DNA from 2 places in the uncultured Roseovarius sp. genome. Region 2 is predicted to be linked to the other one. Evidence: riboswitches for the same ligand, from Rfam matches in the RefSeq annotation. Region 2 holds a riboswitch; the other holds the start of a gene.
What was found. A riboswitch is a leader RNA that binds a small molecule or an ion and turns the genes downstream of it on or off. The one in region 2 is predicted to bind thiamine pyrophosphate.

Region 1: another riboswitch for thiamine pyrophosphate. It lies ahead of thiD (bifunctional hydroxymethylpyrimidine kinase/phosphomethylpyrimidine kinase); the one in region 2 lies ahead of AACZ65_RS10830 (ABC transporter ATP-binding protein).

Annotation. Positions count from the first base shown of each region.
Region 1 is NZ_CAXAUM010000007.1:93,646-100,228, reverse strand. Features, by position in the region: gene AACZ65_RS09055 (thiazole synthase) at 1-633, opposite strand, end outside; gene thiS (sulfur carrier protein ThiS) at 635-832, opposite strand; gene AACZ65_RS09045 (FAD-dependent oxidoreductase) at 816-1,805, opposite strand; gene thiD (bifunctional hydroxymethylpyrimidine kinase/phosphomethylpyrimidine kinase) at 1,802-2,596, opposite strand; TPP riboswitch at 2,643-2,745, opposite strand; gene AACZ65_RS09035 (MmgE/PrpD family protein) at 2,800-4,239, shown strand; gene AACZ65_RS09030 (site-specific DNA-methyltransferase) at 4,323-5,435, opposite strand; gene AACZ65_RS09025 (ribonuclease HII) at 5,532-6,155, opposite strand; gene AACZ65_RS09020 (hypothetical protein) at 6,236-6,583, opposite strand, start outside.
Region 2 is NZ_CAXAUM010000009.1:93,063-99,645, reverse strand. Features, by position in the region: gene AACZ65_RS10840 (diguanylate cyclase) at 1-545, opposite strand, end outside; gene AACZ65_RS10835 (heme NO-binding domain-containing protein) at 542-1,144, opposite strand; TPP riboswitch at 1,272-1,371, shown strand; gene AACZ65_RS10830 (ABC transporter ATP-binding protein) at 1,417-2,142, shown strand; gene AACZ65_RS10825 (TenA family protein) at 2,155-2,811, shown strand; gene AACZ65_RS10820 (ABC transporter permease) at 2,808-3,551, shown strand; gene AACZ65_RS10815 (VOC family protein) at 3,649-4,119, opposite strand; gene AACZ65_RS10810 (NYN domain-containing protein) at 4,400-5,128, shown strand; gene AACZ65_RS10805 (trimethylamine methyltransferase family protein) at 5,258-6,583, opposite strand, start outside.

The sequences.
Region 1 (6,583 bases), on a different contig from region 2:
TTTGGCCACCGCGGTGTTGAGCAGAACGGCGTCATAGCCCAGCTCCATTGCGTGTGCAGCTTGTGAGGGCAGGCCCAAACCGGCGTCGATGACCAACGGCACATCAGGGAAATGCGCCCGCAAACTGCGCAAACCATAGATATTGTTGAGGCCAAGGCCCGTGCCGATGGGCGCGCCCCAAGGCATCAGCACCCGGCACCCGGCCTCGACCAGGTGTTCGCAGAGCACAAGATCTTCGGTGCAATATGGAAACACCTGAAATCCGTCATCGGTCAGGATGCGTGCCGCCTCGACCAGACCGAAAGGGTCCGGTTGAAGCGTGTCGGCATGGCCGATCACCTCAAGCTTGATCCAGTTGGTATCGAACAGTTCACGCGCCATCTGGGCCGTTGTCACGGCCTCACGCACCGAATGGCAGCCGGCGGTATTGGGCAGGACATGCACCCCTAGGTCAGCGATCATGTCCCAAAACGCTTGTCCTGCGCGCTCGCCTCCGGCCTCACGGCGCACCGACACAGTGGCGATGCCTGCGCCAGAGCGGTGAAAGGCCTCGGCAAGAATCGCAGGCGATGGATATTGCGCCGTGCCGAGCATCAGCCGCGAGCTGATCTCAGTCTCGTAGAAAACAGGCATGTCAGCCCCCTTGCCGTGGTGCGACAATTTCGATCCTGTCGCCCTCATTCAGTCTCTGTTCTGGCCTTATTGCGGCGGGAACGAAGCTTTCGTTCACTGCTGTCGCCACCTTGGCCCCGCCATACCCCAACTCGACCAGCAGCGCGTCGAGCGTTGCCGCGGTACTGTCGCGCGGGATGCCGTTAACCGTGATCTTCATGGGACAAAAACTCCGGTGTTTCGTTGTTGCCTGTGACCAGACCGGCCACCATCCGCGCCACCACAGGTGACAAGAGAAAGCCGTGGCGGAAGAGACCGTTGGCATGGATCGTGTCGCTTTTTTGAATGATCCGCGGCAGATTGTCGGGAAAGGCTGGGCGTGCGTCGGCACCGATCTCCAACACTTCCGCCTCGCCAAAGGCCGGGTGCAGGGCATAGGCCGCGGACAGTAGTTCCATAACGGACCTGGCTGATGCACGCCCGCGTTCCGCACTCTCGATCTGTGTTGCGCCCAGCATGAATACCCCATCGCCGCGCGGCACGATATAGAGCGGAAATCGCGGGTGCAGCAGGCGAATAGGCCGAGATAGGGTCACATCCCGACTGTTCAAGACGACCATCTCGCCCTTGACGCCGCGCAGATTGGGCAGGCTATCCTGTGCTGCAAGACCGCGACAGTCGATGACCGATCCCGTGGGGGCGGCATCGCTCTGCTCGAACCGTGCGCCGGCCGCGTGTAGCCGCGTGCGCAGGTGCATGAGCGCAGCACGTGGGTTGATATGCGCTTCGTCTGGAAAGAAAAGCGCGCGGTCATGGCGATCCGCCAGATGTGGCTCTAATTCAGCCAAATCAGAGCCTGAAACCATCCGATGCCCTCGGGTGCGGCGCGCGAATTGGTCGAGTTCGCGGCGGTCGCGGTCCAGGGTCACGACAAGCGATCCGCGCCGGATCACCTCGACACCCTGCGCCGCCCACCAGTCTGCAGCCTCTTGACCCAAGCGCACCACTGGCTCTTCTGCGGAAAAGCCTTCGCAAAATGGCGCAAGCATGCCGCCCGCCCACCAAGAGCAGGCATGCGCGCCGGGTTCCGGTGCCGGATCACGCAAAGTGACGGAAACTCCACGTGCCAAGAGTTCGGTTGCCACGCAGAGGCCAACAATGCCCGCGCCCCGTATGGTGAACGCCTCGGTCATGTCCAGACCTCGTGGAAATGATGGACCGGGCCATGCCCTTGACCGATCTCCAGCGTATCGGCGGCAAGGATCGCGTGATGCAACCAGCCATGGGCGGCGGATACAGCTTTTGGCAAGGTTAGTCCCTTTGCAAGCTGTGCCGCGATGGCCGATGATAGCGTACAGCCGGTGCCATGGGTGTTTCGCGTGCTTATGCGCGGGGCGTCCAGGCGGATCACCTCATCAGCGATCAGCCAATCGGTGCAGGTCTCGCCCTGTGCGTGCCCGCCTTTCATCAAGACTGCCTTGGCTCCCATTTGACGCAAGAGCGCGCCCTGCGCCTGCATCTCGGCATCGTCCTGCGCCTCTGCCATGCCCAAAAGCGCTGCCGCCTCCGGCAAATTCGGGGTGAGGAGATCAGCACGCGGCACGAGATGCGCGATGAGCGCGGCACGCGCTGCGTCTGGCAAGAGGCGCGCGCCGGATTTCGCCACCATCACAGGATCAAGGACTATTGGGCCACGATACTCCGCCAGCGCCTCTGCCACGGTCTCGATCAAACTGGCATCGCCCAGCATGCCGATCTTGATGCAATCGACCCTGATATCGCCCAAAACTGCCAAGATCTGCGCCGCAACGATCGCATTCGGAATGGCATGCACATCGGTCACGGCACAGGTGTTTTGCGCGGTGACGGCTGTGATAACGCTTGCACCATAGACGTTAAGCGCCGAAAAAGTCTTGAGATCAGCCTGAATACCCGCACCACCGCCGCTGTCGGAGCCTGCGATTGTCAATGCTGTGGCAACCATCTGCCGTTCCTCTCATTTTGCGGGGAAACGGACGGGGGGCGCGCTGGGCGTGCTAAAGTCCGTTCCCTACGCCGGCATCACCCGGATCAGGTTCGATGGGTTGGCTTTACGCCTCTCAGCCCGGCAAACGGGCACCCCAACGGATATGCACGATTGCTAACAGCCGATTCCATGCGCTGCAAGAGGAGAATGCGAGACAGGAAATGTCGCAAACAGCCGACAAACCGCCGTCAGAACGCGCCACGTTGAGACATGCCCTCTTGCAGAAAGTTGCTCCGATGCCCGTTGTCTCCAACCGTCTTCTATTCGACCGTGTCGCAAAATTTGCGCTCGACCCGACCCTTGAAGTTCCGCAGGAAGTGCTGGAACGAATGGCCCTTTTGCTGGTCGATACGCTCGGCGTTGCGGCGGGTGCGGCGACGCTGGAAGTGGGGCGCATCGCGCGCGAGTTCGCGGTGGAGTTTCATGCCGCTGGCAGTGACAAACACAGCGCAACTTTGCTCTTCGACGGGCGCCGTTGTGCCATGCCTGGTGCCGCCTGGGCGCTGGCCACGCAGATCGACAATCTCGATGGGCATGACGGCTATAACCCGACCAAAGGGCATATTGGCTGCGCGCTGGTGCCGGCACTATTTGCCTATGCGGGGCAACATCCGCAATTGACCGGACGACAGGCGCTGACCGCGCTTGCCATGGGCTATGAGGTGGCGGCGCGGGCGGGGGTTGCGCTTCATGCAACGGCTGCGGATTACCACACCTCGGGCGCGTGGAACGCGCTGGGTGTTGCAGCTCTTGGGGCGCATTTGCGCGGGCAACCGTCGGATATTCTGCGCGAGGCGATGGGAATCGCAGAATATCACGGGCCACGCAGCCAGATGATGCGCGAAATTGCCAATCCCACAATGTTGCACGACGGGTCTGGCATGGGTGCCCTTGTGGGAATTTCGTCTCTGCTATTGGCGGAGCGCGGTTTTATCGGCGCGCCCGCGATTACAATCGAGGGGGAAGAGGTTGCGCATATTTGGGAAGATTTGGGACAGGATTGGACGATCCTGCGCAATTACATCAAGCCCTATCCGATTTGCCGCTGGGCGCATGGCGCGCTTGAGGGGGCGCGCGTGCTGATGGTCGAACAGGGCCTGCGGGCCACCGAGATTGAACGACTGGAGGTAGCGACTTTTGCGCAATCGGCGGCCCTTTTCCCCGGACTGCCCAAAACGACGAGCGAGGCCCAGTATTCTCTGGGCTTCGCACTGGCCACGCTGCTGGTGCATGGAAGAATCGGACCAGAGCATATCACTGATGCGGGATTGAATGATCCGGAGGTCGCCCGTCTGCACGCCCGCATCACGGTACGCGAAGAGCCCCGCCATTCTGCCCGCTTTCCCGCCGGGCGATGGTCGGATGTGACGGCGATCCTGCAAGATGGGCGACGACTGACCTCGGGCGATGTCAACGCGCGCGGCGGCCCAGAGGCCCCGATGCCCGAGGCGGATGTGCGCGCCAAGCTGGGCGCGATGGCCGGGCATGTCCTGTCAGAGGGGCGTATTGGGGCGCTCTGGGATATGAAACAGAGACTGTTTCAGGCTGATATACCTTTCTCGGAAATGGCTGATCTGGTTGCGCCCGCCCCAGACAGATAAAGAAAAAAGCCCCGCCAGGAAGGCGGGGCAGGTCAATGGTGCCCGAGAAAGTCAGGACTTGGGCACCGGCGGTGTCTGGGTAATCAGTTGGGGCGTTCTTCCATCTCTGAGCGGATTTGCTGGCGCAACACGTCGATCGGCACCACTTTGCCTTCGCGCTTGAAGCACCAATAGGTCCAGCCGTTGCAGGAAGGGGCGCCTTCGAGATGCGCGCCGATCTGGTGGATCGAGCCGTTTACGCCATCGGCTACCAGCGTCCCATCGGCACGGACCTTGGCCGCCTTGCCGTTGACCGAGGTAAGAACTTCACCGGGGCGCAACATACCGCGTTCGATCAGCTGACCAAAGGGCACGCGCGGCTCTGCCCGCTTCGAGGTCGAGACCTGGAGCGCGTCGCGGTCGAATTTGCGGATGTTTGCCAGCCGTTTCTCCGCGACCACGCGATAGGCCGCCTCGCGCTCGATTCCGATGTAATCCCGGCCCAGCATCTTGGCCACGGCGCCGGTCGTGCCGGTGCCAAAGAACGGGTCGAGGATCACGTCTCCGGGGTTGGTCGAACCGACCAGAACGCGGTGCAACAGGCTCTCGGGTTTTTGCGTCGGATGGGCCTTGTCGCCCTTGTCATCCTTGAGCCGCTCATGTCCGGTGCACAACGGCAGCACCCAATCCGAGCGCATCTGCACCCCGTCGTTGAGCGATTTCAGCGCCTCGTAATTGAAGGTATACTTCGCACCCTCGGATTTTGACGCCCAGATCATCGTTTCATGCGCGTTTGTCAGGCGTTTGCCGCGAAAATTCGGCATAGGGTTGGATTTGCGCCAGATCACATCGTTCAGGATCCAATACCCTGCGTCCTGCAACGCCGCCCCAACCCGAAAGATGTTGTGATAAGATCCGATCACCCAGATGGCGCCATTCGGCTTAAGCAGTCGGCGTGCCGCCTTGAGCCAGTCCTGGGTGAATTTGTCATAGGAGGCGAAACTCGAGAATTGGTCCCAGGCGTCATCGACCGCATCCACCTGGCTGTTGTCGGGGCGATGCAGATCGCCCTTGAGCTGGAGATTGTAGGGAGGATCGGCAAAGATCAGATCAACGCTTGCCTCTGGCAAGCTGTTCATCACCTCGATGCAATCCCCGGCGATAATCGTGTTGAGGGGGAGCGCAGGCGCGCTCTTGGCCTTGGTCATTGTCGTCATCTTCTGCCTCTATCCCGGCGCTTGTGCGCTCTGGTCGTTGGAGACCAAGATGAGTCAAACCCGAATCGCCGTCAAATTCTTTTTTGAATCAGTGGCTTAGTTATTTTCTTGATACAAGATGTTGTGGACCGGTTTGAACGAACGTCTATGATGTGGGGTCACACCAAGATTTAGCAGCGCCTCTTTGTGGCTTTTCGACGGGTATCCTGCGTTCCGCTCCCAGCCATAGCCGGGGAACTGTTGCGCCAAATCCCACATGATCCGGTCGCGCCTGATTTTTGCCACAATTGAGGCCGCCGCAATCGAGAGAGAGACGGCATCGCCGCGCACAATCGCGCGGGCGGGAAGGGTCAGGCCGCGCGGGATCAGGTTGCCGTCGATCAAGACAAGATCGGGCGCAGGATCGAGGGCTGCAATCGCCCGCTCCATCGCCAGATGCGCGGCGCGCAGGATGTTGATCTGGTCAATCTCTGCGACGCTGGCATGGGCCACGCTGACCTCGGCAGAGGCATGGATCGCCTCACAGAGCGCGGCACGTCGTGCGGCGCTCAGTTTCTTGGAATCGTTCAGACCTTCGGGGACATTCGCAGGATCAAGGATCACGGCGGCGGCTGTGACCGGCCCGGCCAAAGGGCCACGCCCAACTTCGTCTACCCCGGCGATGCGAAGATACCCCTCTGACAGGGCGGCGCGCTCATGGGTGAAATCGGGGCCAAGCATGGCCTCTCGTCGCATGATCCGTGGGTAAATGCAAAGGGAGGGACGTGTCCCTCCCCTCCCTTGCCGTCGCGAGTGACGTTTTAGTAATAACCATATTTGTTCAGGCAGTGATCCCGGTAGATCACCTGATGATGCCCACCCACGCGAACGGCGCAGGCCGACGGCAACGCGCGGTAAGAGCCGTAGCGGTGGCTCAGGCAGCGGCCCGAATATCCAGCGCGGTTGCCCGCATAGACCCGGCATGCCCCCGGCAGGTTGACGCGCTGCGCCCGCCCGTAATTTCTGTCATAGCGCCCGCGACCATTATCATGGCCGCGATGATCATGGCCTCTGTCATAACGCCGATGATCGTCGTCGTAGTCCCGATCATCGTAGTCGCGGTGTCTGCGATCATCCCGATACACGCCGTTGTTGTTTTGCTTGTTGTT
Region 2 (6,583 bases):
AGGACATGATCGAGCGCCCGGCGATTCCTGAGACCCGTCAACATATCGGTAAAGGCCTGCTCTTCCGCCGCAATGCGCGCGCCTTGCAGGCGCAGGTTCAACTTGCGCGAGGCCTCCATCGCGGCGGATTTCGCCTCGATCAGATAGAGCATTTCGGTCGTCAGGTCCGTCGCGGCAAAATCGGCACCCGTCAGGCCAAAGTCGCGCACCGCCTCAACCACGGAAAACCCGAACGAGAGGTTCACCACCGCGCCCCCGCCGGGCAAGGCCAAGAGCACGCCCTTGAGTGCCGTATGGGGGGAGGCGCGCAGCCGCAGCCGCAGCCGCGCGCCCGCACAGGCCAGCAGAGCCACCATATCCTCCGCCTGATGCGGGCGACGCAGCTCGATGAGGTCGAGAAATCGCATGCCGAGAGGGGGCTGCGCGCCAAAGAGCTTGGCAAAGGTCGGCCCCGCCTGCACCACATGGCCTTGGGCATCCAGAACCGCGTGCATTGGGCAAAGGTCCGCGAGCAGGGGCAACAGCGTTCTCTCTCGCGCCGTCATGCCGCGCTTCCCCCAACTCCCAATGCAAAGGCACGCCCATGGGCAAACCCCTCTTCCAGCAATCGCACCGCGATGATCTCATGGTCCGCGCCGTCGCCCTGATGCTCGACCAGCGCCAGCGCACCATAGTCGTCCGCCATGGCACGCAGAATTCCCACCACCACCGGCCCAAGCCTCAGATCGTGCCCCTCGGGCAGCCCGACGTGCAGATGATAAAGCCCGCCGCCCCTGTCCTGCAATTCCAGCCCCGGCAACCCCAGATCGGCAACCGCAAGGCGCGCACGCTCTGGCAGATCATCGAGAGAATGCAGAAAATCCACGTAATCCACCCCGCCAAAGCGCAGCAGGCGGCGCAATGCCTCGGTCGCGGGATGCGAGACCAGATAGGTGCCGATATCCTCCAGCAGATCGTCGCGCCCGCGCGCCAGCCGGTTGCCCACCACCGTCAACACCTGTTCGGTGATGCGTGGCTCGTAGGTCATCATCGCCTCGAACTCGGTAAACCCCAGATCCAGTTTGTGAATGGTGCCGATCCAGACATCGCGCCCATAGGTATCCCTGACAAATCGCTCGATGGCGCGGTTGACCAGCCCGTGCATGAAATTCTCCCCTCAGATGCCCGCATCCTGACACCCAAGGGTTAACGCACCCTGAACATCTAAAATGCCCGGCATTTGGCAGACCCTATCGCGCCCTTGTCATCGCGGGGCGCTGCCGCTACATCTGGGGTATCCGTTGGGGTGCCCCTTGGGGCTGAGAGGTTTTGCACCAACCCATCGAACCTGATCCGGCTCGCACCGGCGGAGGGAACGGAAACCGCGCATCCGCGCGCCACCCCCCTGCCCGCGAGCCCTGTTTGAAGAGGCCGCGCATGACCGCCCCGCCCAGTCTGACCCTCGATGGTTGCGCCCGGATCGGAGCTCTGTCGGTCTTTGGCCCGCTGCGTCTCGATTTGCCCGCAGGGCGCATCACCTGCCTGCTTGGCCCATCGGGCGTGGGCAAGACCACGCTCCTGCGCCTGATTGCCGGGGTGGATGAGGTGACAGAGTTCACCGGCACGATCACCGCCTCGGACGGGCTGCCCCTGCCGGGCCGCATGGCGCTGATGGCCCAAGGCGACATGCTGATGCCGTGGCTTGACGTGCTGGGCAATGTGACCCTTGGCGCGCGGTTGCGCGGAATGCCGCGCGATACGGCTCGGGCGCGCGAGATGCTGGCGCGGGTCGGTCTGGCGGATCATGCCGACAAGCGGCCCCATGCGCTCTCGGGCGGGCAGAAACAGCGCGTGGCGCTCGCCCGCACCCTGATGGAAGATCGCCCCATCGTGCTTCTGGACGAGCCCTTTTCAGCGCTCGATGCCCGCACCCGCGCGCAGATGCAGGATCTGACCGCCACCCATCTGGCGGGGCGCACGGTGCTCATGGTCACCCATGACCCGGCCGAGGCCGCGCGCATGGGACACGCCATCCATATCCTCACCGAAACGGGGCTGGAGGATGTGACACCCCCAGCGGCGCCGGTGCCGCGCGCGGTGGATGATCCCGAATCCCTCGCCGCACAGGGGCGTCTCTTGACCCGCCTGCGCGCGCCCGCCTGAACGGAGACAAAGATGCGCCCCACCGACCACCTCAAATCCCTTGTGGCCACCGATTGGCAGGCCGCCACCCGGCACGCTTTCACCGATCAGCTTGCGGCGGGCACCCTGCCCGAAACGCGCATGTTGACCTATCTGCAACAGGATTACCTCTTCATCGAGGATTTCGTGCGCCTCTTGGCCTCTGCCATCGCCCATGCGCCCAGCCTGCCCGATGCCATCCCGGCCGCACAGTTTCTGGGGCTGATTTCCGGGCCGGAGAACACCTATTTCCTGCGCGCGATCGTGGCCTTGGGCGGCACGACCGAACCGCCCGCCACTCCTCATCCTGTAACGGCCGAGTTTCAGGCGCTGATGCGCGCGGCTGCCAGATCAGGGTGCTATGCGCAGATGATCGCGGTCCTCAGCGTGGCGGAATGGACCTATCTGGATTGGGCCAGCCCCCACGCGGACCGCGCCGAAGACTTGCCGTTCTGGTTCGGGGAATGGATCACTCTGCACAGCGGGCCGGGGTTCGAGGGCGTGGTCGCCTATCTGCGCGGCCAGCTTGATCTGGTCTGGCCCACCCTCTCGCCCGAGGATCAAGCCGCTGCACGATCCGCCTTTGTCACAGCTACAAGGCTGGAGCGCGCGTTCTTCGATGCGGCCCTCGCCGGATACCCTGCCCCATGAGCCGTCTTGTCACCATCGCCACCTCTACAGCGCTCGCGCTTGTGCTCTGGCAGGCGCTGGTGACGCTCGCGGCCTTGCCGCCCTTCATTCTGCCTGGGCCGGCGCGCGTGGCCGAAACCCTCTGGGCCAGCCGCGCGCTGATTGCGCACCACGCGACCATTACGGCGGCAGAGGTGTTGATTGGCCTCGCTTTGGGGGCGATCCTCGGCGGCCTCTCGGCGATTGGCCTCGCGTCCTCGCATGTGGCTCGGCGTCTGATCCGCCCGATGATGGTGTTTTCGCAGGCGATCCCGGTCTTTGCCCTCGCGCCCATTCTCACCCTCTGGCTGGGCTATGGCCTCTGGTCCAAGGTCGCGATGGCGCTCCTGATCATCTATTTCCCGGTGACATCGGCGTTCTTCGACGCGTTGATGCGCACACCGCCGCATTGGCTCGACCTCGCGCGCGTCATGGGCGCGAACCGGGCGCGGCTCATGTGGCATATCCGCGTGCCTGCCGCGCTGCCGGGTTTTGCCTCGGGTCTGCGCCTCGCGGCGGTCTATGCGCCCATAGGGGCGATCATCGGCGAATGGGTGGGCGCGTCCAAGGGACTGGGCTATCTCATGCTGCTGGCCAATGGCCGCGCCAAGATCGACCTCATGTTCGCCGCCCTGATCGTGCTGGCAGTGCTGACGCTCCTCCTGCACGCGGGGGTGGACCGGGGCTGTCGGCGGTGGCTGGATGGCAAGGCGGTGGGGTGAAGGCGGGGGGCTGCATAGATAGCCACGTCCGGTTCGCTTTCCCTTTGATCCAATAAGATGCCGATTGCTCTTTGAACGAGCATCGGCGGCACACCACTTACACGGTCTGCGCGTCCTGATTTTTATCATCGGCTGGGTCCAAGGGGCGCGTCCCGATGCTTTGCGCGAAGCGCAACACATAGCCGTCAGGATCAGAGATCAGGAACTGGCGGCGCCTGTCCATGCAATCGGTCTTCCATATTTCATCTTCATAGATTTCCACGAGCGGCTTTACGCCCGCCGCAAGGACCCTCTCGTATAAGCCGCGCACCTCGGGCACAAAAAATTGCAGGTTTATCCCACGACCATAAGGCCGATTCATTTCTTGTCGACGCCACGGCACCCAAGTGCCATCGAGCGTCCAGTGGGCAATCATGATCTGCGCGCCTTGCAACGATAGATAAGCATGCGGATCACACCCCCGCCGCTGCGCGACATCAAACCCAAGAATGTCGGTGTAGAACTTAAGCGAAGCCTCGAATTCCGAGCACCACAACTCCGGGACGAGCGCGTTGATAACAAAGGTCATCGTGTTCCTCCAATGGTCTAGCGCATCTCTCGTATTCCGATCCGTATTGGGGCTGCGCAAAATTCAATCCATCGCAGATGGGCACGGGCCGCGTCGGCGCGAACGACAAGATGCTTGCGCATTGTCACTCAGTCAGCAAGCATGCCCAAGCCCCATCTTCTTCTTGGTCCAAATACTCCTCCCAGCCTCCGGCCCCGCAATCACCCGCCTGACGTGTGCGCCATGAAAAAGATCGCCTGATGCCGCAAATCAATCCGGATTGCCATCCTAGGCTTGGGCCATGAGCACCTTGCCCCCGACCCGCCTTAGCCCTGCGCCGCGCCTCTCGGTCTTTGTCGATGCCGAGAATATTCCCGTGACGCACGCTCGGAGCATCCTCGATCTGGCCCGCCGCTACGGCGACCCCGACCTTTTGCGTGCCTATGGCAATGTCAGCCTTCTGCCTGATTGGGACAAGGTCGCCGGCTTTCAGTTCGTCCATTCCGGCAGCGGCAAGAATGCAACCGACATGCTGATCTGCGTTGACGCGATGGAACGCGCGCTCTCGGATCAATGCGCGGCGGTGCTCTTGGCCAGTTCGGATCAGGATTTCACCCATCTCGCCACCCGCTTGCGGGGCTATGGGCTGGCTGTGATCGGCGTCGGAGAGGCCAAGACTTCCGAGCGGTTTAGGGCGGCGTGTTCGGAGTTTCATGAACTCGTCAGCATCCCAGCCTGTGTCACGCCCGCCCCAGAACCAGCAGGTCAGAGATCCACAGATGCGCCAACAGACCTGGATCACAAGATCAGGATTGTGATCAGGTCCCATTGTACCGATAACTCAGGGTACGAGATTAATTTGCTCTCGGTGCACATGCACAAGCTGCACGGGGTCATGATCAGCAAGAGTCCAGAGAAGTCCTGGCGCGCCTATCTTGCAAAACGCCCCGCGCTCTACTCGCTCGACCCCAAAGGGCCCAAAGCCAAGGTTCGCTACAGGCCGGACGCTTTCAAGACCGTGACCGCCTAAATTGCAAAGGCTCTGTTCGAGATTTTCTCCGCTTCCTGCCAGACGCGGCTACTGGACAATCGTCTGTTCCCCATCGTTGCCCGAGCACCGACGCGATACCGACAGAATACCGACGCCGACATCACTGCCTCAAAAATCCGTCGGTGCCCCGCCCTCGGCCTTGCGGCGGGCCACGAAATCCGCCAGCTCCTCGCGCACCGCGTCGTCCATCGGCGGTGCCTCGAAACCTGCGATGATGTCCTGAAACACCTGATGCGCCCGCGCCGGTGTCCAGACGGCACCCGCCGATTCCCAGGCCTCGTAATTGCGCCAATCGCTCAGGAAGGGCTGATAAAAGGCCGTGGTGTAACGGTCCTGCGTGTGTTGGATGCCAAAGAAATGCCCCTTGTCGCCCACTTCGCGGATGGCCTCGACGGCAATCTCGTCAGGTCCGGTGGCCCATAGCATCGGGTCCATATAGCGCTGAATCTGTTGCAAAATCTCGCAATCCATGACGAATTTCTCAGGGCTTGCGATCAACCCGCCTTCCAGCCATCCGGCGGCGTGATAGACCATATGCGCGCCCGCCTGCACGGCAGACCAGAGGCTGTTCGAGGTCTCCCACATGGCCTGACCGTCCGGCACGTTCGCCGCACAGACACCCGAGGCCCGCATCGGCAGTTTGTAGAACCGCGCCAATTGCCCGGTCATCTGCGTGGCGCGCATGTATTCCGGCGTGCCAAAGGCGGGCGCGCCGGATTTCATATCGACATTCGAGGTGAAGGTGCCAATCGCACAGGGCGCGCCGGGGCGGATCAGTTGCGCCAGCACGACGGCGCAAAGCGCCTCGGCAATCGACTGCGCCACGGCCCCCGCCATCGTCACCGGCGCCATGGCCCCGGCGAGTGTAAAGGGCGTCACAACCAGCCCCTGACCGCGCCGCGCCAGACGCATCCAGCCATCCAGCATCGGATAATCATGCTTGAGCGGCGAGGTCGAGTTGATGTTGGTATACATGCGCGGGCTGGCCTCGAATTCCTCGTGGGTCAGACCCCCGGCAATCCGCACCATTTCCATCACGTCATCGACCCGCTCGGCACCCAAGCTATAGGCGTGCATCGCCTTGTCGGTCAGCGTCAGCTTGTCATAAAGCACGTCAAGGTGCCGGACGCTGGCATGAATATCCTGCGGCTCGACCGGATAGCCGCCTGCGAAATGGATGCAGTTGAAATATTGCGTCAATTTCAAGAGGTTCTGGCACATCTCGCGCGTGCCCGCGACCTTGCGCCCGATCTTCATATCCCAATAAGAGGGCGGCGAGGACACGTTGCCGAAGTTCAGGTGGTTGCCCCCGATGGTGATGGTCCGGTCCGGGTTGCGCGGTGTGATGGTCCAGCTTTCGGGGGCCTTGGCGATCATCTCCATGACGAAATCGCGGCCCATGCGGACATTCTCGCCATTGATCTCGCAGCCGCC